4 regions of the Paenarthrobacter ureafaciens genome follow, and region 1 is predicted to be linked to each of the others. Evidence: predicted binding sites of a transcription regulator. Region 1 holds the regulator's gene; each other region holds the start of a gene.
The links. Region 1 encodes HrcA, which represses chaperone genes, less so after heat shock. Its sites were predicted from a motif close to TTNGCACTCGNNNNNNNCGAGTGCNAA; they were not measured.
Positions count from the first base shown of each region.

Region 2: a site for HrcA is predicted at 2,598-2,624, ahead of groL (chaperonin GroEL). Genes of this name have one in related genera too.
Region 3: a site for HrcA is predicted at 3,349-3,375, ahead of AUR_RS04250 (FmdB family zinc ribbon protein). Genes of this name have one in related genera too.
Region 4: a site for HrcA is predicted at 3,202-3,228, ahead of AUR_RS00040 (Hsp20/alpha crystallin family protein). Genes of this name have one in related genera too.

Region 1 is NZ_SBHM01000006.1:109,128-114,988, reverse strand. Features, by position in the region: gene AUR_RS01620 (DUF3097 domain-containing protein) at 1-519, opposite strand, end outside; gene hrcA (heat-inducible transcriptional repressor HrcA) at 736-1,743, shown strand; gene dnaJ (molecular chaperone DnaJ) at 1,793-2,920, shown strand; gene AUR_RS01605 (16S rRNA (uracil(1498)-N(3))-methyltransferase) at 2,923-3,699, shown strand; gene AUR_RS01600 (GerMN domain-containing protein) at 3,736-4,605, opposite strand; gene AUR_RS01595 (PhoH family protein) at 5,030-5,861, shown strand, end outside.
Region 2 is NZ_SBHM01000007.1:2,269,762-2,275,622, forward strand. Features, by position in the region: gene AUR_RS14905 (DUF3263 domain-containing protein) at 71-406, shown strand; gene AUR_RS14910 (LytR C-terminal domain-containing protein) at 456-1,076, shown strand; gene AUR_RS14915 (cold-shock protein) at 1,255-1,458, shown strand; gene AUR_RS14920 (IS481 family transposase) at 1,455-2,432, opposite strand; gene groL (chaperonin GroEL) at 2,841-4,466, shown strand; gene AUR_RS14930 (ribonuclease HI family protein) at 4,697-5,737, shown strand.
Region 3 is NZ_SBHM01000007.1:585-6,445, forward strand. Features, by position in the region: gene AUR_RS04230 (hypothetical protein) at 1-858, opposite strand, end outside; gene AUR_RS04235 (GNAT family N-acetyltransferase) at 1,011-1,637, opposite strand; gene galU (UTP--glucose-1-phosphate uridylyltransferase GalU) at 1,643-2,548, opposite strand; gene AUR_RS04245 (5-formyltetrahydrofolate cyclo-ligase) at 2,680-3,282, shown strand; gene AUR_RS04250 (FmdB family zinc ribbon protein) at 3,436-3,702, shown strand; gene AUR_RS04255 (RcpC/CpaB family pilus assembly protein) at 3,769-4,551, shown strand; gene AUR_RS04260 (DUF4011 domain-containing protein) at 4,555-5,861, opposite strand, start outside.
Region 4 is NZ_SBHM01000001.1:5,505-11,365, forward strand. Features, by position in the region: gene AUR_RS00025 (HAD-IA family hydrolase) at 1-1,284, shown strand, start outside; gene AUR_RS00030 (6-phosphofructokinase) at 1,281-2,306, shown strand; gene AUR_RS00035 (metal-sensitive transcriptional regulator) at 2,342-2,599, opposite strand; gene AUR_RS00040 (Hsp20/alpha crystallin family protein) at 2,721-3,143, opposite strand; gene AUR_RS00045 (hypothetical protein) at 3,332-3,538, shown strand; gene AUR_RS00050 (zinc-dependent alcohol dehydrogenase family protein) at 3,616-4,614, opposite strand; gene AUR_RS00055 (HAD-IC family P-type ATPase) at 4,637-5,861, opposite strand, start outside.

The DNA.
Region 1 (5,861 bases):
GTGGTCCACGAGGATTCCCAGTTTGCGCCCCGGGCCGGGGTTGAAGGCTGCTATCGCGGCTTTGAGGTCATCCACCCCGTGCAGGGGCTCGACGACGATGCCCTCCACGCGGAGGTCGTCACCCCATACTTTTTCCACGAGTTCCGCATCGTGCTTGCCCTCCACCCAGATGCGGCTCGCTTTGGCCACCTGGGCCCGTTGGCCACTGACGCGCACGGAACCCGAAGCTGTCCGGGTGGGGGAGGCTGCAGTGGCGGGCGCCTTGGGCGCGGGAGGCAGGAGCCGGATGGGCTGACCTTCCAGCAGGAAGCCGAAGCCCAGCTGGAAGGACTTGGTTTTTCCGCGCCGGTCTTCGAGGGCCACGATGTGCATCCCGCCGGACTTTTCCACGCGGGTGACCGCACCCACCCAACCGGATTGGGCATCCTCCAGCACCATCCCGCGCTGCACGGGTACCTCCGGGAGCCGCTGTTGGGCAGGAGCGGTCAGGTCCTGTGGACCCCAGGTGTCATAAGCCAAGGAATGACCTACCTCTTCGGGCTTGGACGGCTGCCGGGCCGCAGTCGCCGCCAGGCCTGCCATGGATGTCTGCGCGGGCGGTTTCAATGCTAGCAACGCGGTGGCTCATACTAGACTTGTTAGCACTTGGGCATGTCGAGTGCTAAGCAAAAGGGTCAGCTGAAGGTCCCTCGTGCATCAGTGCATGGGCCGGATGGTCTGTCAGGAGGTGTTGGAATGAGTGAGCCACGCAAACTCGAAGTGCTGCGTGCCATTGTTGAGGACTACGTACATTCGCGGGAGCCTGTTGGTTCCAAGGCCCTGGTAGAACGCCACCACCTGGGCGTATCCAGTGCGACCATCCGCAACGACATGGCGGTGCTTGAAGAAGAGGGGCTGATCGCAGCGCCACACACCAGCGCCGGCCGTATTCCGACGGACAAGGGCTACCGCCTGTTCGTCGACCGGATCTCCCAGGTAAAGCCCTTGTCGGCCGCTGAGCGTCGTGCCATCCACTCCCTGCTTGAGGGGCCGGATGATATGGACGACATCCTTGAGCGGACCGTGAGGCTCCTGTCGCAGCTGACCAACCAGGTAGCCGTCGTGCAGTATCCGCACTCCAAGCGCGCCGTGGTGCGCCATGTTGAGTTCGTCCTCCTCGGGCCAAAGCAAGTGCTCGTGGTGCTGATTGCCGACACTGGAAGCGTTGGGCAGAAGGTCATCGATGCCGGTGCCGACGTTGCCAACGAGGCCCTCATGGCGCTGCGTTCACGGTTCCTGGGCAGCATCGCCGGCACGCAGATGGACCTCCTTCCGCAGGTCTTGCCGTCCGTGGTGGCGCTGTGCCCGCCGGAGCTGCGGGGACTGGCCCAGATGCTGGCCAACGGACTCCAGGCCCTCAGCGATACCAGTAAGGAAGAGCGGATCCTGATGGCCGGCACGGCCAACCTCGCCCGTTCCAACGTGGACTTCCCCCTGAGCATAGGGCCGGTGCTGGAGGCCCTTGAGGAACAAGTTGTCATGCTCCGGTTGTTGTCGGACATGGGGGATGATCCGCGCGGCGTGACAGTGAGCATCGGCCGGGAAAATCCCTACGACGGGTTGGCCGAGGCCTCCGTGGTGGCTACCGGTTACGGTTCCGGCGCCAAGGTTGGAGTCCTCGGTCCCACCCGTATGGACTACCCCACCACCATGGCGGCAGTCCGCGCCGTAGCGCGCTACCTTTCCCGAATTCTCGGCGGCTGAAACCGGCCGTCACCAAAGACCGCAGTACAACAAGGAAGAGATACCGACTTTGAGCAGCCACTATGACGTTTTGGGAGTCTCGCCGGAAGCCACCGGGGAAGAGATCAAAAAGGCGTACCGCAAGTTGGCGCGCAAGCTCCACCCGGATGTAAATCCGGGGGAGGATGTCGCCGAACGCTTCAAGGCCGTGACCCACGCTTACGAAGTCCTGTCAGACCCGCAAAAACGCAGGGTGTACGACGCCACGGGCAATGAAAACGGAACGGACAACGGCTTCGGCGGCGGCTATTCCGGGCAAGGCTTTGCCTTCCAGGACATTTTCGACACCTTCTTTGGCGGGGGCGGGGGTCACGGAGGGCCCGCGTCCCGCGTGCGCCGTGGCCAGGACGCCCTCATCAGCGTGCGCATTGATCTCAAGGACGCCGTGTTCGGCGTCAACAAGAAGCTCGAAGTGGACACCGCTGTTGTGTGCCCCACCTGTGACGGCAGCTGCTGCCGTCCGGGTACCCACCCGGAACGCTGTGACATTTGTGGCGGCAGTGGCCAGGTCCAGCGCGCTGTGCGCTCCATTCTGGGTCAGGTCATGACCACCGCGCCCTGCGGATCCTGTGAAGGATTCGGCACCATCATCAAGGATCCCTGCAACGAGTGCAGCGGCCAGGGCAGGATCCGCAGCCGCCGGTCCCTCACCATCAAAGTGCCCGCCGGTGTGGCCACGGGGACCCGTATCCAGCTGTCCGGCCAGGGCGAGGCAGGCCCCGCCGGTGGTCCGGCAGGCGACCTGTACGTGGAGATCCGCGTCAACAGCGATTCCACCTATATCCGCGAAGGGGACGATCTCCACGCCACGCTAAGTGTTCCCATGACTGCAGCCGCACTAGGCACGGAGTTGACCCTGGAGACCTTCGACGGTCCGCAGGAGATCGATGTGACGGCCGGTACGCAGTCCGGCGAGATCATCACCCTGCGCGGGCTCGGCGTGACGCATCTTCGCGGTTACGGCCGCGGCGACCTCAAAGTGCACCTGCACGTGGAGACGCCAACCAAGCTGGACGCCGCCCAGGAAGACCTGCTCCGTCAACTCGCCAAACTCCGCGGAGAACAGTTCACGGACGGGAAGCTCGTTGCCAGCGGCGGGATGTTCGCCAAGCTGCGGGACAAGCTCGGTAACCTGTAGCGGTGAGCAACCCCGTATTCTTCGCCCCCGCCGGCAGCCTTGGCGGATTGGTGTCTGGTTCCGTCTTTGTCCTGGAGGGCCCGGAGGCGCGGCACGCCGTGACAGTGAAGCGTCTGTCCGCGGGCGAACCGGTGGATATTTCCGACGGTGAAGGTGCCAGGCTGACGGGTAGGGTCTCCGAGGCAGGGCAAGGCTCGCTGTCCGTGGTTGCGGAAGAAGTAGCCTTTGAGGAACGTCCCGCTGTCCGGTTGGTGCTCGTGCAGGCGCTTGCCAAAGGAGACCGCGACGAACTCGCCATCGAAACGGCTACCGAGCTCGGCATTGATGCTGTGATCCCCTGGCAGGCGGAGCGCTCCATTGTGCGGTGGAAGGGCGATCGCGCCGCGAAAGCGCACGCGAAGTGGCAGTCCGTGGTGACTGCAGCAGCGAAACAAGCACGCCGGGCCTGGATTCCTGAAGTCAGGGACCTGGTGGACACTACAGCGTTGGCCAAAGCGGCCGCCGCGGCGGATTTGGCGGTGATCCTCCACGAGGACGCCAAGAACTCCCTGCGTTCGGTGATTGAGGAGGCCGGGTTCCTCTCGAACAGCGGCCCGGACGCCGCGAGGGAAGTCCTCCTGATCGTCGGTCCAGAGGGTGGGATGGCTCCCCGTGAGGTGACCAGGCTCAGTGATGCCGGCGCGGTGACGGCGCTTTTGGGGCACCACGTGTTGCGATCGTCAACGGCCGGACCGGCCGCCGTCGTTCTGTTGAGCGATATTCTGGGCCGCTGGCGTTAGCAGACGGCGGACCGGCCCAACCGCCCGGGCCAGGGCTCACTCGACCTTGAAGAGGCGGGTGTCCAGGGTGGTCTCGTCTGCGCGGCCGGATTCATCCACCTGAACAACCCGGAGTTCATACTTGCCGGGCTTCAGCGTGGCCCCGAAGGAGAAAACCCCGTATTGTCCGGGATCTCCGGTTGGCTTCGCCTGGCCGGTAAGCTTGCTGGTCCGCGTTCCGGAGCCGTTGTCCTGGAGGATCTGCCAGTTCACGGGCTTTGAACTGTCGGTGCTGCGCCCGTTGAACTTCACCGCACCCGCGGGCACCGAGGCATCTTCCTGAGGATCGATGATCCACAGCGGCGCCACCAGTGAGGCATCACGTGCCATGGGCTGGCCCAGCTTCACCTGCCCGAACGCCATGAAGTCCGTGTGCCCGTCCACCAGGATGACTACCTGGATTTGCTGGCCCGAGTTGATCAGGCCCGAGGAGGACGCCGCCGCCGACGCCGTGTAGACCAGCTGCTGTACGGCTCTTTGGGCCATCCCGGCGTCGAGGTTGGCGTTGAACGCATCCCGGGAGATGTCCACTGTGATGACGTTCTTGCCGGAGATGGAAGTGGCCAGGCTCCCGGGGTCCTGCCATGGCGTGAAGAAGTCGTGGTCCAAGGGCTTCTGCGCCATCATGATCCGAAGCGCCGTGGTCACCGGGTTCTCATCGCCGGAGATGTCCCTGAACTCTCGGTACAGGTAGACGTTGTCCTTGCTGCGCCCGATCCAATAGACGGGAATTTTGGTCGAAGCCTGGGTTGTCTCAAGGGGGGCATTGCTCGCGGGAGCGTCCTGGACGCTGATGGGAGGTCCCGAGGTGGCCGGTGTGTTGCCGCCGTTGGCTATGCAGCCCGTCAGCAATAGGACAGCAAGCATCGCAGGCGCCGCTACTGCGGATTTTCTCCGCCGCTGTGCGCCTTGCTGGTTGTTTGCCGGCTTGGTGATGGGGGTTCCTTGCCTCGCGGCCGACGTTTCCGGGCGGCCGGTAGTGCGTACAGTGTTGTTCCTGTTTCTTCCTGCTTTGCCAGCTTGGCACATGTACGACGGCGTCCTGCCGGCTTTTGGGGGTACCGGGGCAACTGCAACAGGATTGATATCGGCCCGATGCCGAGTTGAGACAAATTCGTAACGGCCTTGATTCGATGCTGTGAAAGCCCCCACGGAAAGGGGCCGGGCTGCGGTCTGCTGGCGTAGGATTGGAGGCATTCCCGCAGGCGGGCATCCGTGAGGATGGGCGCACCACGGACATATGGATAATGACTGAACCAACCGGAGGAGATCAGGCCGTACGGCCAGCACTATGAGTGAATCCCTGAATGGGCGGTTGCGGACCGGAAACGGAAACGCCGCGGCCACCGAGTTCCCGCACACGCTACCGGGCACGCGCACGGAAATCGTCACGTTCGACAACTCCGATCAAATGATTCACTCGCTGGGCAGCCATGATGAGGCCTTGCGCTACATCGAGGATCAGTTTCCCGACGTCAATTTCCACGTTCGTGGCAACGAGCTGTCCATGTCCGGGCCTTCGACTGTTATTCCGAGGATCATGCGGCTCCTGGAGGAAGTCCGGGGGCTGGTGGCCAAGGGAACAGTGGTCACTCCGGACGTGCTGCAGCAGCTGGTTTCCCTCTTGCGGTCCCAGTCCGTGCAGAACCCCGTGGACGTGCTGACGCACAACATCCTTTCCAGCAGGGGCAGGACCATCCGGCCCAAGACCCTGAACCAGAAGAACTATGTTGACGCCATCGACGGGAACACGGTGATCTTCGGCATCGGTCCGGCGGGTACCGGCAAGACGTACCTGGCAATGGCGAAAGCCGTGCAAGCGCTCCAGAACAAGGAAGTCAGCAGGATCATCCTGACCCGGCCGGCGGTGGAAGCGGGGGAGCGGCTCGGCTTCCTGCCCGGAACCCTGAGCGACAAGATCGATCCCTATCTTCGGCCGTTGTATGACGCTTTGCACGACATGATGGACCCTGAATCGATTCCGCGGCTCATGGCGGCAGGGACCATTGAAGTTGCCCCGCTCGCCTACATGCGTGGCCGCACCCTGAACGATGCCTTCATCATTTTGGACGAGGCACAAAACACCACGCCCGAGCAGATGAAGATGTTCCTCACCAGGCTTG
Region 2 (5,861 bases), on a different contig from region 1:
GACAGTGGTGTTATTCGCCCGTAACATGGGGAGGAGGAAATCCCCTTACCCGCGTCTTGAGGAGTGTGCCGTGGCCGAACCCGCGCCGGAATCGATGGCGGAGCAGGGCACCGGTTTCGCCCTTGCAGACCTGGCCGCAGGTGTTCGGGAAGATTCTCCGTTGAGTGAGCGCGAGCAGCAGATACTGGCCCTGGAGCGGCAGTGGTGGAAGTACGCCGGGGCCAAGGAACAGGCCATCCGCGAACTGTTTGATCTCTCCGCTACGCACTATTACCAGATCCTGAATGCGCTGATCGATACCGAGGACGCCTTGGCCCACGATCCCATGCTGGTCAAGAGACTGCGTAGACTACGTACGTCGCGCCAGCGTGCGCGCACAGCGCGTCGCTTGGGGTCCGACGCATAATTCGCACGGCTGAACTGTCAGCAGCAACCAGCAAGGACAACGCTTCACCATGACCAAATATGCCAAGGATGAATTCGACCGGGTTCCGCAAAACACGTCCCGTCAGGGTGTGCACAGGGACGCCACGGAAACGCCGCGGCCTACTCTGTGGCCGGTCCTCACTGTGGGCGCCGTGGCCTTGGTCCTTGGCCTGGTGGCGTTCCTGATCCTTCCGCGGCTGGGCATCGTGGCGCCCTCGGCATCTTCCAGCACCTCGACGCCGGCCGCACAGCAGAGCGAGGCGGCACCTTCGGCAACACCCACGACGTCGGAGAGCGCGCCTATCGCTTCGGGCGAACCCACTCCGGACACGACTGCCTCGGAGTCGCCGTCTGCAACGCCATCACCGGCTCCTGTGGACAAGACCACCGCAGTGGCTGTTTACAACGGCACTGCCACCGCCGGGCTGGCCAGCCGCGTCGCCGGGTTGGTTCAGGGAGACGGCTGGGCTCTGGGCGCGGTGGGAAACTGGGGAGGACTTCCGCAGCAGACGTCCGTGGTCTTCTACAACGCTCCGGAGCAGAAGGCGAACGCCGATGCCGTAGCTTCCCTGCTGGGCATCACCACCGTTGTGGAGTCCCCGGACGTGCAGCAGCCCCTGGTCGTCGTAGTGGGACCCGGCTACCAGTAAACAGCCGAAAATACAGGGATCCGGAGTCCATCCGGCAGAACTCGGTTAAGCCTCAATAACAAAAGCAGCCCCTCACCGGCCGGGAGCAGCGAAGCGGCCGTGACAGTGGTTACAGTGGATGAATTCCGGCGCGGAGATCCCGGCTGCCGGCAACAGCTTCTGTGAAAGTGTGGGCATTATGGCTTTGGGGACCGTCAAGTGGTTCAACGCCGAAAAAGGGTACGGCTTCATCACTGTGGATGATTCCGGCGACGACGTTTTTGTCCATTGGTCGGCGATCCAGATGGACGGTTACCGCGCCTTGGAAGAGGGGCAACGCGTGGAGTTCGAACTCGGCGAAGGCCTCAAGGGGCCGCAGGCTGAAAGCGTGCGTGTAGCCTAGCTGTAATTCCCACTGAGGTTGTGAACGCGGCTGATGGGGGTTTTGCCTCCGATGCCGGTATGGGTTCGGTGATGATTGTAATGGTGGAGCCATGCCGGGTAGGTGGCGGCGCGCTCGGTTTCTGAGGTGTAGGGCCGGGCGTAGGCCCATTCGGTGGCGAGGGTGCGGTTGAAGCGTTCCACCTTGCCGTTGGTTTGGGGTCGGTAGGGGCGGGTGCGCCGGTGTTTGAGGTGCGGTCTCAGGGCTGCTGCGAAGGTCCGGGAGCGGTAGCAGGACCCGTTGTCCGTGAGCACCGCTTTGACGGTGATGCCGTGGGCGGCGAAGAATGCGGCGGCTCGCAGCCAGAAGGCGGCGGCCGTTTCCTTCTTTTCGTCGTTGAGGATTTCGGAGTACGCGAGCCGGGTGTGGTCATCGACGGCATGATGCAGGTAGGCATAACCGGTCCCGGCACGGCGGTTCCGCTGCCCCTTGGCGCGTCCGAGGGCGCGGTGTCCGCCGCCGTCGGGGATGCGCCCAAGCTTCTTGATGTCCACGTGGATCAGGTCTCCGGGGTTCTCGTGCTCGTAGCGCTGCGGTGCAGGTGTGCGAACGGGCAGACCGGTGCCCTGATCCAGGCAGGCCAGCCGGGGCATCCGGTACCGGGTCAGGACCTTGCCGACGGTGGAGCGGGCCAAGCCCAGGTGGGCCGCTATCCGGTGCGGTCCCCACCGCCGATTGAACCTCAACCCCACAATGCGGCGTTCGGTGCGTACGGGGGTGCGTTTCGGGCTCCGCCGCGGGCGGGAGGACGCGTCAGCCATGCCGTCCTCACCACGGACCCTGTAGCGGTCCACCCACTTCTTGGCCGTCGCTGGTGAGCATTGAAAACGTTCCGCGGCCCGGCGCAACGTCCAGCCCTCCTCAACGACCAAACGGGCCAGCTTCGCCCTGGCCTTAGGTGTCAGATCGGCGTTGGCATGGGTAACGTAGGACAACGAGAGCCTCCTGGCGTCGAGATGAGTGTGGTAACCCAAATCGATACCGGAGGCTTTCGCCTTTTACATCACGCCACGCTGTTCACAACCTCCATGGGAACTACACCTAGCGGCTCAGCTTTCGGCTGAATGGGCCTCGCTGTGGGTAGCAGCGAGGCCTTCCTGCTTGCACTCTCCACGGTCGAGTGCTAATTATTGATTTAGCACTCCTAAGCATCGACTGCTAATTTCGGCCCCGTCCGCGGAGCAGGGATTACCGCCGCTGCCAAGGAGGAACAAGAAACACCCTGATGGGGTGAGGTCCGGAGCGCGGGGCATACAGAGGCCGCGAGCGAAGGGCCGTCCGTCGCGGGCATCCCATCTGACAGGTACCTTCTTAACGACTGTCCCGAAAGGACTACCGCCGTTATGGCCAAGATCATTGCATTTGATGAAGAGGCACGCCGCGGCCTCGAGCGGGGCCTGAACACCCTCGCTGACGCCGTCAAGGTTACCCTCGGCCCGCGTGGACGCAACGTCGTCCTCGAAAAGAAGTGGGGCGCTCCCACGATCACCAACGATGGCGTTTCCATCGCCAAGGAGATCGAGCTGGACGATCCTTACGAGAAGATCGGTGCTGAGCTGGTCAAGGAAGTTGCCAAGAAGACGGATGACGTCGCTGGCGACGGTACCACCACCGCTACTGTCCTCGCACAGGCCCTGGTCAAGGAAGGCCTGCGCAACGTTGCTGCCGGCGCCGACCCGCTGTCCCTGAAGCGCGGCATCGAGAAGGCAGTGGACGCTGTTATCAGCGAACTGCTTGCTTCCGCCAAGGAAATCGAAACCAAGGAAGAGATCGCAGCTACGGCTTCCATCTCCGCCGGTGACCAGGAAATCGGTGCACTGATCGCCGAAGCCCTGGACAAGGTGGGCAAGGAAGGCGTCATCACGGTCGAGGAATCCAACACCTTCGGCCTGGAGCTGGAACTCACCGAGGGCATGCGCTTCGACAAGGGTTACATCTCCGCTTACTTCGTCACCGACGCTGAGCGCCAGGAAACGGTCCTCGAAGACCCGTACATCCTGATCGTCAACTCCAAGATCTCCAACGTGAAGGAACTCGTCACGGTTCTGGAGAAGGTCATGCAGTCCAACAAGCCGCTGCTGATCATCGCCGAAGACATCGAGGGCGAGGCCCTGGCCACCCTGATCGTCAACAAGATCCGTGGCACCTTCAAGTCCGTTGCCGTCAAGGCTCCGGGCTTCGGTGACCGCCGCAAGGCCCAGCTGGCCGACATCGCCATCCTCACCGGTGGCCAGGTCATCTCCGAAGAGGTAGGCCTCAAGCTGGAGAACGCTGGACTGGAACTCCTCGGCACCGCCCGCAAGGTTGTTGTCACCAAGGACGAGACCACCATCGTTGAAGGTGCTGGCGACGCCGAGCAGATCGCCGGCCGTGTTGCCCAGATCCGCGCCGAGATCGAGAACTCCGATTCCGACTACGACCGCGAGAAGCTGCAGGAACGCCTGGCCAAGCTGGCCGGCGGCGTTGCAGTCATCAAGGCCGGTGCCGCTACCGAAGTTGAGCTCAAGGAACGCAAGCACCGTATTGAGGACGCCGTCCGCAACGCGAAGGCTGCCGTTGAAGAAGGCATCGTTGCCGGTGGTGGTGTTGCCCTCATCCAGGCGGGCGCCAAGGCATTCGCCAACCTCACGCTGCAGGGTGACGAGGCAACGGGTGCCAACATCGTCAAGGTTGCCATCGACGCACCGCTGAAGCAGATCGCTTTCAACGCAGGCATGGAGCCGGGCGTTGTGGTGGACAAGGTTCGCGGCCTGCCTTCCGGCCACGGCTTGAACGCTGCCTCCGGCGTCTACGAAGACCTGCTGGCTGCCGGCGTCAACGACCCCGTAAAGGTCACCCGTTCGGCCCTCCAGAACGCAGCTTCCATCGCTGGTCTCTTCCTGACCACCGAGGCTGTTGTTGCTGACAAGCCGGAGAAGAACGCTCCGGCTCCGGGCGGCGACGAGATGGGCGGCATGGGCGGCTTCTAAGCCTCCTGTCCTGCAGCATCAGGCTTAGCAACGACGACGGCGGTCCTCACCTTCGGGTGGGGGCCGCCGTCGGCGTTTCCTGCCAGGGCTCGTTTGACGCGTGGATCGGCGAAAAGCCGCGAATGCGCCGGGTTCGTGGGGAAAATTGCGGCGAGTTGGCAGGGTTCCCGCGGTCACGATGGAGGAGTGACGCGGCTTCAGTGTCTGTGAGGTCTGGCAGGATTGATTGCATGACGATTATTGCTGCCGCCGATGGTTCTGCCCTCGGTAATCCCGGGCCGGCCGGATGGGCCTGGTATGTTGACGACTCTTGTTGGCGCGCCGGTGGATGGCCCCACGGAACCAACAACATGGGCGAACTAATGGCGGTGCTGGACCTCTTCCGTTCCACCGCCCACATTCCGCACGAAGAGCTGCGGATTCTCTGCGACAGCCAATATGTCATCAACTGCATCACCAAGTGGATGCCGGGGTGGAAACGCAAGGGTTGGCGCAAGGCCGACGGTAAGCCCGTGTTGAATGTCGATCTCCTCAAGGACATCGATCGCGCGATCGCAGGGCGCAAGTACACCTTTGAATGGGTCAAGGGCCATGCAGGCCATGAGCTCAACGAGGCCGCGGACGAACGCGCCAGGGCCGTTGCAACCGCCTATCAGCAAGGCGTGGCAGCGCCCACCGGCCCCGGTTTCTCCGGAGCCTCCGGAGCAGCTGCCGAGCCTGTCCCTGTGCACGCGGCACCAGCCGCAGCATCGGCCGCAGCTCCAGCTTCAGCCCCGGCCGCCAAGGCGCCTGCCCCCTCCAGCCCCCTGCCTGCCTCGAAGCTGGACCGGGCTCCACGGCTGCATTCGGAGCCCACTTTGTTCGGTGAATCCGGTATTTTCGGCCAAGCGGACCTGTTCAGTGAGCTGGAAGATGCCGCTGCCCCGGAGCTGACACCGGAAGAACTGGTCGTGGCACTGGAACGGGAGCTCCTCCGCCCTGATGTGCGTGCTGACATCGGGCGGATAGGCGTCCTGCTTCATCCGGACTTCGCGGAGATCGGCCAGTCAGGCAGGTTCTGGACCCGCGACGCGATGATGGTGGCACTGGAGGAAGATCCCGGCGAGCACGTGGAACTGGAACTGCTCAGCGCGGACCGTCTGAGTGAAAACACGATCCTGCTCAACTACAGGAGCCTCGCGCACTCGGGTTCGGCGCTCCGAAGCTCGGTCTGGCTGTTGGAACGCGGACAGTGGAGGCTCCGCTTCCATCAGGGGACGCCGGAGAGCTGAGCGGTACCGTTGCTGGCTGCAAACCCTGAAGATATTCCGGCGGAACCTGCGGGGGGCAACCGGAGGGGAACAGGCGACGAGAAGCAGACCGTGGAAAGTAACCTGGGGGAAGTAGCCTGCGGGA
Region 3 (5,861 bases), on a different contig from region 1:
GCGTTGGAGGACGTCGTCGAGGTTGCTCAGGGCGCTCTGTCCCTTGACGGCGGTACGGGCCGGCCCTGCAGCCTCCTGCTGGACGGCACCCTGCTTGAGCACAGGCTTGCCCACCGGCTTGGGGGCCTCAGGCAGGTCCAAGGGCTCAGGGGCGGGACGGTTCGCCTTGGCCGCGCCCACGTACGTGGGCTTGGGGATCTCAACCGGTTCCCAGGGAGTTCCCTCGTTCCCGGCGGACGTTTCTGCCGACTTATCACCTGCTGCCACGGCAACTGCAAGTGCCGCTTGCCGGAGTTCCAAGGCAGAAAGCCGTGGCGTTTCCGGTTTGTCCGCTTCCGCATCAAAAACGGGAGTTTCCTTGGCCTCGTTAATGGGCTCCTTGGGCAGGTACCTGGCCGGCGTGGGAATCCGCGTGGCCTGTGCCGCGCGGCGGGCGCGCCGTTCACGGAGATCACGCAGGGCCAGCTTCCGCAAGACGACCACGGCCAGGACGGCACCGATGAACGACACCAAAGGCAACCAGAAGGAGCCTTGGCCGAAGAGGGTGAACACCCCCGAGACGGCGGCAGTGACCAGCAATATCAAACCGGCCAGGGCAAGGGTCAACCTTGCGTAGCGGATGGTAAACGGCGTGTTGGGCGTAGCCCGGGGAGACGACTCAGCCACACGGGATTCCTGGGGCGACGCCTGTGCTTTGCTGTGCATGGTCTCCATCGGTTTCTCCTGCTGAGGTGCCACGGTAAAGACCACCCCTGCCTGCGTTTCGTCTGGCTTGTCCTCGAATACCTCACCCGGCACGGTGGCCGTTTGGACCTGCGTCCGTTTGCTCCGAAGAACATAGGGCGCCACCCACACCATCCACAGCGCAACAGTGACAACGAGTATCACTGAGCTGCTGAGAGGGAAGTCCACATTCAAAACCGTAGAAGCAAATCGTCAGGTGCTGCGGCATTGCCTGCGGTGTGTCGCTTGCGAGTCCCCAAATGATGGCCGCGAACGGGAAAAACGGCCTATGACCTGCCCGTTCTTCGTTCCAGCCAACCTCGCAGAAGTCCCTGCGGCACTTCCTCGGACGTCAGCGCGAAGGACCGGTGGTCCGCCCATTCACCATTGATGTGCAAGTACCTCTGCCGGTAGCCCTCGTCCCGGAATCCGAGCTTTTCCACCACGCGCAGGCTGGGCCCGTTCTCTGGACGGATGTTGATCTCCATCCGGTGCAATCCGAGCGCGCGGAAACAATGATCCGTAGCCATAGCCACCGCCGTTGGGGCAATCCCGCGCCCGGCGCGGTCCTTGTCCACCCAGTACCCCAGCGTGGCCATCATCGCCGATCCCCAAACGATCGAGGAGACGGTCAGCTGTCCCACGATGCGCGGCTCGCGGAAACCGGGAGTCCTTTCGGTGATCAGGAAAGGCAGTGCGGTAGCCTGCCTCGCCTGGTCATTAAGTGACGCCACCATCTGGCGGTAGCTTGGGAGCCGTCCGCCCGGAGCCGGATTGGATGCCTCCCACGGCGCGAGCCATTCACTGTTCCGCGTGCGGACCTCGGACCACTCCCGCTTGTCGCGGTACCGGATTGGCCGAAGTACGAGGTCTCCGCTTTCCAGCGTTACCGGCCAGATGGCAGAGCCGTACACCGCAGTTACTTGGGCAGGGAAGCCGTGAAGTCCGGCAGCCACTCGCGAAGCTCGGGACCGAGGTCTTCACGCTCGCAAGCAAGCTCGATGCAGGCTTTGAGGTAGCTCAGCTTGTCCCCGGTGTCATAACGGCGGCCGCGGAAGACCACGCCATAGACGCCGGATCCTTCGCCTTCTCCACGGGCCAGTACCTCAAGGGCGTCGGTCAACTGGATCTCGCCGCCGCGACCGGGAGCGGTGTTTTCCAGGACATCGAACACTGCCGGGTGCAGGACGTACCGGCCAATGACGGCCAGGTTGGAGGGTGCTTCTTCCGGGGACGGCTTCTCAACAAGCTGCTTGATGCGTACGTAGCCGTCTTCGTCGTTTTCCTCGACGTCGGCACAACCGTAGGCGCTGATCTTGGAGGGCTCCACCTCGATCAGGGCAACTACAGAGCCGCCGGTCTTCTGCTGCACGGCGATCATTTCGCTCAGGAGGTCGTCCTTGGGATCGATGAGGTCGTCACCGAGGAGCACGGCAAAGGGCTCGTGCCCCACATGCTGCTTTGCACGGAGCACAGCATGGCCCAAACCGTTGGGATCGCCTTGGCGGACGTAGTGGATGTCCCCGAGGTTGGTGGCGGACTGGATCGCCTCCAGCTTGGTGGTGTCCCCCTTCTCCGCAAGCGTGGCTTCAAGCGCCGGCACACGGTCGAAGTGATCCTCCAGGGCACGCTTGCTGCGGCCGGTGATCATGAGGACGTCGTGCAAGCCGACCTTGACTGCTTCTTCGACCACATACTGGATGGCGGGCTTGTCAACTACGGGCAGCATTTCCTTCGGCATTGCCTTCGTGGCAGGAAGGAACCTGGTACCGAGACCCGCTGCGGGGATGACGGCCTTACGGACAGCATTGTTATGGTGAGTCACCGGACTAATCTAACGGAAGGATCACGTCAAAAGGTAAACCCCCGCCGTGCGGGTGTGCACAATCTGTTGACGTTCACGTCCGGCAAGGGCAGCGCTGCCCCCCCCGGACCACTTCGACGAAACGGACGGACATGGAATCCAAGGAAGAAATCCGCAGCGCCCGACGGCTGCAGCGGCGAAACCGCACGCCGGAACAAATTGCCGCGGCCGGAGAGGCGCTGGCACGGCACGGGGTGAGTTGGGCGAAGGACGTCTCAGGCGGGTCCCCGGCCACCTTTACCGTCTACTTGGGCGTGGCCTTCGAGCCGCCCACCCTGCCATTGATTGAGGCGCTGCATCAAGAGGGGCACAGGATCCTGTTGCCCGTCTGCGAGCCCGGGCGCACGATGAGCTGGGTGGAATGGACGCCGGAAACCACCTTCGTGAGGTCCACATACGCCCCCATCGATGAGCCCGAGGGCGAGAGGCTTACCAGTGCGGTGGCAGGAGCGGACGCGGCAGGCATCTTCATGCCCGCGACTGCCGTTGACGGCGATGGCAACAGGATCGGCCAGGGCGGCGGATACTATGACCGCTTCCTCCAGGGCCTCAAGGATTCGGCGCAGCGGCCGCGCACCATAGCGGTGACGTACGACGACGACGTGTTGCCGTCCGGTGCTATTCCCGCCGAGGCTTTTGACCAGCCGGTTACGGAAGTTCTGACGCCCTCGGGAATTGTCCGGCTCGGCCGGTAGTTATATGCCGTGGTATCCCGCACAGATAACGACCGGTCGACCGGCGGAATCCACGGGATGATAGAATTGGCACTCAGGCCCTGCGACTGCTAAGGGAGGTTGTCCTCCCCGCGCCGCCGCCGGACCTGAACTTTGTTCTGAAGGAGGAATTCAGTGCCCACTTACGCATACGCCTGCAAAGACTGCAACCATGCCTTTGACCTCGTGCAGTCCTTTTCGGACGATTCCCTGACGGAGTGCCCGGAGTGCAAGGGTGCGCTTCGCAAGAAGTTCAACAGCGTCGGCGTCGTTTTCAAGGGCTCAGGGTTCTACCGCACGGATTCCCGCGATTCCAAGGGAAGCACGGTTTCGGCCGCTCCTTCGGCTCCCGCGACCCCGGCACCCGCTGCGACTCCTGCGCCTGCTGCCGCCGCCAGCTGATCGCTTTATCCACATAGGGCTTCCGGCCGCTCCCCTGCGGCCGGACCCCTTGGCTAGCGTGGCCATATGCCACTCAAGCCACCCTCCGCACCGCGCTTCCGCACCAGGCAAACGCCCTTCGGGACCCGGCGCCATCAGGGCACCACCCGTACAACAGACCCAAGCGGTCACGGGCAGCACTGGACAGCCACCGCCGCTTCCTTCGGAGCCAGGCATCGGCGCCTGACAGTGGCCCTGCTGCTCTGCCTGGCCACCGGAATCGCCGTCCAGCAACTTACTCCAGTTCCCGAGCAACAGGTCAGCATAGTGGTTTCGGCCAGGGACCTCCCGGTCGGCGCCAGCGTCTCTGAAGCAGACTTCATCACCGCCGGCATACCCCGAAGCGCTTCCTTCCCCGGAGCCATCGAGGACCCTGCACGTCTTCAAGGCCGCCAACTCGCTGCACCACTGGCCAAAGGCCAAATCCCCACCGAGACCAGCTTCCTGGGTCCGGGATTGCTCACCGGTGCACCGCCGGGGTCGGCCGCCGTCCCGCTCCGAATGGCCGACCCGGCATCAATTCGCTTACTCTCGCCCGGGCAGCTCATCTCGGTCATCCTCTCGGCCAGCGAGGCATCCGCATCTTCCCCACGCCATGACGTGCTGGCAGGGGCCGTTCCTGTGCTGTGGACCTCAGCCCAAGGCGATGCCCCCGGTCAATGGCCGGGCACATCCGAAGCGGACGGGTTGGTAGTGGTAGCCGCAGACCCCCAGCAAGCAGAAAAGCTTGCCGGCGCTTCAACGCACGGCAAGCTTTTCTTTATGTTGGTGCATGGACCCCAATCCGGCCCACCGGACACTGCAGAATGAACGTCAGCCCCAGTGCGGGGGCTTCTGCTCCTTCAGCCATTGGTCATGGTCATAGCCGGGTTCGTCACCCCATCGGCGCGGATCATCTTCGGCCGCCTTATTCGGCAGGACGCCTTCAGCACTGGGCTTAGCCGCAGCACGCTTTCCCTTGGCGTCCTCGGGTGCCTCACTATCCACTTCCGGTTCTTCCTTTTCCGTGCTTTCCGTCATGCCGGCAGCGTCTGCGTTGCCTTCATCATCGTCCGTTGCCTGGGCCATCCCGTCGGTACTCCCCTTGCTTCCGGACTCGCCGCTTCCGGATTCGTCGCTGCCCTTGGCTTTGGCCACATCCTGGCTCTTAGCGCCGGGTTCAGCCGGGTTCAGGGTCGCTTCTTTCCCGTCACCGGTTGCGGCCCCTGACGCAACGCCCATCGGAGTTGCCGGTGATGAGCGAATGTAGGAGGGCTGGACGTCACGCAAGTCCAATTGTTCTACATCCATGTCCAGGAAACCATGGTGGGGCGCAGTCGCCGGCTGCGGAACGTGGTTTTCGAGCCCCAAGTAGGAGCCGATCCGATCGGCACATGAGGAGGGATCGGTGAAAACCTCGATGGTCCACAAGGACATGTAGCGCCATCCCATCCGCTCAAGCAACTGCGGGCGGAGCCTGCTGCGCTCACGGACGCTCATCCGGCGGTACCGTTCCGTACCATCCGACTCGATGGCCACGGGGGTAGGAATCTCCGCGCCTTCCCTGCCGATGGTGTGCACGGGATCGGCGGCTGCGGCAATATCCAGGACGCCATCGTAGAGATGCCAAACCCGGGCTCCCCTCGCCCGCAATCTCTCACCGAGGTCGGCAACCAGCGGATCTTCACCCAGGGCCTGTTCGCTGGCCACCGCGCGGGAAGCGGGTGTACCCAGATTGCTGTTACCCGAAAGCTCGCGGTCCAGCAGTTCGTAGAAATCAACCGCACCATGCGAAAGCCGGTCAAGGTCCAGGTCCTCCGGGCGGAAGCAGCTCAGGACGTGCATCGAGCGCCTGGCCCGGGTCATGGCCAACGCGAAGCGGTTCCGCCCACCCTCAGTGGACAACGGACCGAAGGAGTGCAGTGCACGGCCGTGCGGCGTGCGGCCATAGCCGAGCGAGAAGATCACGTGATCCCGCACAAGGCCCTGCGCCCGCTCCAGGTCAACCACCCGGAAGGACTCCGGACCGGCACCGAAGAAGGTCTGCAGCAGCGGGTGGTTGGGCAACTGCAACCTGATGGCCTCACCGATCCGGGCCGCGTGGCGCAGGCTGGCCGTCACAACAGCCAACGAGGTGCGGG
Region 4 (5,861 bases), on a different contig from region 1:
TTGGACTACCGTTGGCGGCGGCTGCCCGCCGCCCGTCGGGCCGCCGTCGCAAAGGGCTTGTCCGGTGCGCTGTTTCCGTGGCAGAGCGGCAGCGACGGCACGGAAGAAACACCGGATTGGCTTTTCAACCCGCGCTCAGGGCAGTGGGTGCCGGATTATTCGCACCTGCAGGTCCACGCCGGACTCGCAGTGGCGTTCAACGCCTGGCAGTACTTCGAATCCACCAACGACGTCCCGTGGTTGCTGGGACACGGCGCAGAGCTGCTCATAGACGTGGCACGCTGTTTTGCCTCCCTGGCCGTCCACGATCCCGGTCATCGCCGGTACCACATCCGCGGAGTGGCTGGCCCGGATGAATACCACACCTGGTTGCCCGGGCGGGATGTTCCCGGCCTGGACGACAACGCTTACACGAACGTCATGGCGGCGTGGGTTTGTGGCAAGGCCGCCGACGTCACTTCAATGTTCCCGGGCCACGAACAGGAGGAACTGCTGGAACGGCTGGGTGTCGGCAAACGCGAGCGGGCGCACTGGCGCAGGCTCTCCCGGGCCATGTATGTGCCGTTCAACAAAGACGGCCTGATCAGCCAGTTCGAAGGGTACGATCTTTTGCGGGAGCTGGACTGGGATGGCTACAGGCAAGAGTACGACAACATAGAGCGGCTGGACCTGATCCTGGGGGCGGAAGGCGATGACGTCAACCGATACAAGCTCGCCAAGCAGGCGGACGTCCTCATGTTGCCGTACTTGCTGGGTGGTTCCGGCCTCATCGCGATGCTCCACCAACTGGATTACCGCATGACCGAGGCACAGCTGGCGCGGACCGTTGAGTACTACCTCGCCAGGACAGCACACGGCTCGACACTCAGCAGGGTGGCGCACGCTTCCGTCCTGGCTGCCGTGGACCCTGACCGTGCCTGGGAAAGCTACCGCGAAGCACTCGACGCGGACTTGGATGACACCCAGCACGGCACGACCAAAGCCGGTATCCACCTGGGTGCGATGGCGGGCACGGTGGACGTCATCCAAAGAAGTTTCGCGGGGCTGCGGATGGACCGTTCAGGAATCACCTTCACCCCCAATTTGCCGCACGGGCTCAACGCCGTTTCCTTCACGGTGAAGACCCAGGGGCACTGGCTGGACATCGAACTGACCACGGAACGGATCCGGGTCACGTCCTCTCCCGGCAGCGCTCCTCCGCTCCGGATCCAGGTCCGCGACCAAATACTGATGCTGCCGGCAGGGGAGAGCCGGAGTTTCAGGCTGCAGGCGGGATCGCGATGAAAAGGTTGGGGATCCTGACGAGCGGCGGCGACTGCCCGGGCGTCAATGCCGTCGTCCGGGGAGCAGTCCTGGCCGGGGTCCGTACCGGGCAGTATGACTTCGTGGGCTACCTGGACGGTTGGAGCGGCGTGCTCAGCAACAACTCCGTACCCCTGACCCTTGAATCGGTCAGGGGCCTTTCGCGCCTGGGCGGAACAATACTGGGAACCTCCCGGACCAACCCCATCACGTCCGGCGGAGCCCCGGCAGTCATCGCATCCATGGAGCGCGACCACGTTGATGGGTTGATTGCAGTGGGGGGAGAAGGCAGCCTCGCTGCTGCCCGGATCCTGGGCGAATCGGGCATCAAGGTCATCGGCGTCCCCAAGACCATCGACAACGACCTCAGCGCAACGGACTACACCTTCGGGTTCGACACCGCCGTGCAAACGGCCACCGAAGCGATCGATCGGCTGCGCACCACCGGCGAATCCCACCACAGGTGCATGATTGCCGAGGTCATGGGGCGCAACGCCGGTTGGATTGCCCTTCATGCAGGCATGGCCGCCGGAGCGCACGCCATCTTGATCCCGGAACGCCGGGCGAGCCTGGAGCAGGCAGCGGCGTGGGTCCTGTCAGCCCGGAACCGGGGCAGGGCGCCACTGGTGGTGGTGGCAGAGGCCTACGTTCCAGCAGGCCAGGATGCTCCCTACTTCCCGCGCGGACTCGATACCTTTGGCCGTCCGCGCCTGGGCGGCATCGGATACCTCTTGGAGGAACAGCTCCAGGAACTGACGGGAATCGAATGCAGGGCCACGGTCCTGGGTCACATCCAGCGGGGTGGGGCGCCCACGGCATTCGACAGGGTCCTGGCAACGCGGTTGGGAATGGCTGCCGTCCGTGCAGCATCCAAGGGGGAGTGGGGCGTGATGGTTTCCTCGCGGGGCACGGACATCACCACTGTTGCCCTTGCTGCCGCGATTGGTGAGTTGCACACGGTCCCGGAAGACTGGTATTTGGAGGCCGAAATGCTGTTTGGGTGACCTGCCCTGCTGCCCTGCTGCCCTACTGTCGGGCGTCAGGCGAGGGAGAGGAACAGCTTCTCCAGCTCTTTCCTGTCCATCGTTTGGTCCTCCTGGATGATGCACTGCTCCAGGCCCGTGGCGATGATGGCGAAGCCGGCCCGGTCCAGCGCCTTCGAAACTGCGGCGAGCTGGGTGACAACGTCTTTGCAGTCACGGCCTTCTTCCAACATGCGGGTGACGGCGGCGAGCTGCCCCTGTGCGCGCTTGAGGCGGTTGATCACAGGCGTGAGTTCGGTGGGGTTCAGTTCCATGAGGGTGCTCCATCGGTGGGTTGCTGCCCTCCATGGTATACCCCCGTGGGTGTACTGATAGCGGCGGCTGGCGACAGGCCGGGCAGGTGCCGTTCCATTCGCACCTGCCCGCAGCACGTTCTCAACTCCTGGTGATGGGAACCTTCGAGGGCGAAACTGCCGCTGTCTTTTCCGGGATGGGTGCCCGTACTTCGAGGACGCCGTCCTTGTAGGAAGCGGTCACGTCGCCTTCCTTCACGCCGTCCGGCAAAGGTATGCGGCGGACAAAGGAGCCATACCGGAACTCCGAGCGGTAGCTGTCCTTTTCCTTGTGCTCCTTCTTTTCCTGGCGTTCGGCCCGGATGGTCAGGCCGCCGTCGGAGACGGTGATTTCCGCGTCCTTTTCCGGGTCGATGCCGGGAAGTTCGGCACGGATCACCAACGTATTCCCGTCAACCACTTCCTCGACTTTGATCCCCCCGGCGCTGCTGTCGCCGTCGAACAATCTCTCGATAAGCTCCATCGGTGAGCGACGCGCATCAAGCCATTTCGTCAGCTCGGTCATGCCAGCCTCCATCTCTTATCAGCCGCGGAACCTTTCCCGGCAGTACCAGCTTTTCGCCTTGGCAACGCGGCTTCCAGAGTCCAAAGTCCCCGCCCGCGCCGGGGTCTTCCGGCCCTTACCCTGCGCCGGGGACTGCTGCAGGATGGGGACATGCCCGCGGAATTGCCGGGTGCAGGGAGGAGTCAGTGATGGGTGGACGGGTCAACCCGGAGTCGGAGCCCCAACGGCCCAACGACGGCCAGGGAAAAGGGCGTTCCCGCAAGAGGCTGACGGGTCTCCCGCTCCAAGGCAGCCCCTTGGTCCAAAGGCTGCTCCGCATCGGCAAACGCCGGGAGGCCGCGGAAGAAAAGCTGGAGCGCCGGCTGGGTGGAGATGACACGGAGACTCATAGCTGACGTTGCCCCGGGTCCCCCACCCGGCGGCCGCCAGCCCAACACGCCGGACCGGAAACGGCGTCGCCTCGGTGGGTCTGTCACCGCATCTTCAGAACCGCAGCGCCGGTGACGCGGTCGTTGGCCAGATCCTCCAGCGCACGGTCCGCTTCCGTGAAGTCGTAAGTGGTGACGGTAGGGGCCAGGCCGATCTCCGCGGCCAGGGCCAGGAAAGCGGTGCCGTCGGCCCGGGTATTGGCGGTGACGCTGCGGATCTGCCGTTCATAGAAGAGTTCATTTTCGTAATTGAGGGACGGGATGTCCGTGAGGTGGATGCCGGCAATGGCCAGGGTTCCGCCGCGATCCAACGCCCGCAGGGCGGCCGGAACCAGATCGCCCACGGGAGCAAAAAGAATGGCTGAGTCCAGGGGGACCGGCGGAGCATCGTAGGCGTCGCCGGCATAAACCGCTCCGAGGCTGAGGGCCAGGTCCCGGGCTTGTGCCGAACGGGTCATGACGTAAACCGACGCGCCTTGGCTGATGGCGATTTGGGCCGTCAAGTGGGCGGACCCGCCGAAGCCATAGATGCCCAGCCTCCCTCCCGGCGGTAGCGCAGCCCGTTCCAGGGCCCTGTAGCCAATGATCCCCGAGCACAGGAGCGGTGCCGCTTGTTCGTTGGTGAAGCGCGCAGGCAAGGCATAAGCGAAGTCCTCATTCACCGTCATGTGGTCGGCAAAGCCGCCGTCACGGTCCCACCCCGTGAATCGGGGCGCCAGGCAGAGATTCTCCTGGCCGCGCCGGCAGTGGGGGCAGTGGCCACAGGTCTGGCCGAGCCAAGCGACACCGATTCTGTCCCCGCGGGAGAAGCGGCCCCCGCTGAAACTTTCCATGACCGTCCCTACGGCCTCGTGGCCGGGGATCACCCCGGCGTGGCGGGGCGGAAGGTCGCCCTCGGCGAGATGGAGGTCGGTGCGGCAGACACCGCACACATCCACTCGCAGGAGTACCTCGCCCGGCCCGGGCCGCGGGTCCTCGCGTTCGCCCATCCTCAAAGGCTTGTCCGCTATCTTCCCCGGCACATCAACCCACCATGCACGCATGACTCTTCCTCGTCGTCGGATATCAGGAGGCTCGCACGGACCCTTCCCGCCTTCCAGAGGCGAAAGTCACGTCTGCACCGTGGTTGCCACGCGTGACGTACCGTCCCACCAGCTCGACGGCGGTACTTGCCGCCAGTGCCGTCAGCACCGAGACCAGCAGCAGGTCAGGCGGAGGCCATTCGAGCAGGAAGAACCCGCGGAGGAAATCAAGGCCCATCACCGCTGCCATCCCCACGTAGCATCCCGCCAGGACCAGTACCTTCGTTGCGTTCAGGGGCCGGGCAGTCACAGCCAGGATCCACGATCCGATGATGGTCAAGGTGATGGTGGTGGCCGAGCGGCTTGTCAGGACCCTGTGATCGCCGCTGAGGGACGCATAGGTGTTGACCCCAAGAATGGCTGTGGCCGTGATGACTCCTGCCGGTATCGCGAAGGACAGGGAACGCTTCAGAAAGCCCGGGACGTAGCGACGACTGCTGGGCAGGAGTGCCAGGAAGAACGCCGGTAATCCAATGGTCAAGCCATCGACGGCGGACAGTTGGCGGGGGAGGAAAGGATACGGCTGCAGCAACAATCCGCAGGCCACGGCCAGGACCGTGGCGTAGGCGGTCTTGCTGAGGAAGAGCATCGATACCCGTTCCATGTTGTTGATAGCCCTGCGCCCTTCGGCCACAATGCCCGGCAGGCGGCTGAAGCGTCCATCGAGCAGGACCAGCCGTGCCACGGCCTTGGTTGCCGGGGCGGCCGTGTCCATCGCGATGCCCAGGTCGGCAACCTTAAGCGCGGGAATGTCATTGACGCCGTCGCCCGTCATGGCAACAGTGTGGCCTTTTCGTTGAAGGGCCTGGATCAGGTCCTTCTTCTGGTGGGGGCCTACCCGGCCGAACACAGCATTGTCCTGGACGCAGGATGCCAGGGCTTCAGGATCCGCGGGGAGTGTTGTGGCGTCACAGGCAGGGCGGCCTCCCAGTCCCAACCTCCCGGCCAGCAGTCCCACTGTCCGGGGATCGTCGCCGGAAAAGATCTTGATCTGTACGCCCTGTTCCCGGAAGTAGTCCAGTGTGGCTGAGGCGTCCTCCCGTATCGATTCCCGAAACGTGACCAGCAGCACCGGTGAAGCGCCGGCGGGAGAAGGAATCCCGCCGGTACCCCCGGCGTCGTTTCCTGTAGCCAGTACCAGAGCCAGGGTTCGGAGACCGGAGGAGGCCAAGGCGGAAGCGCGCCCACGCGCCTCTTCAGCCGTGCCA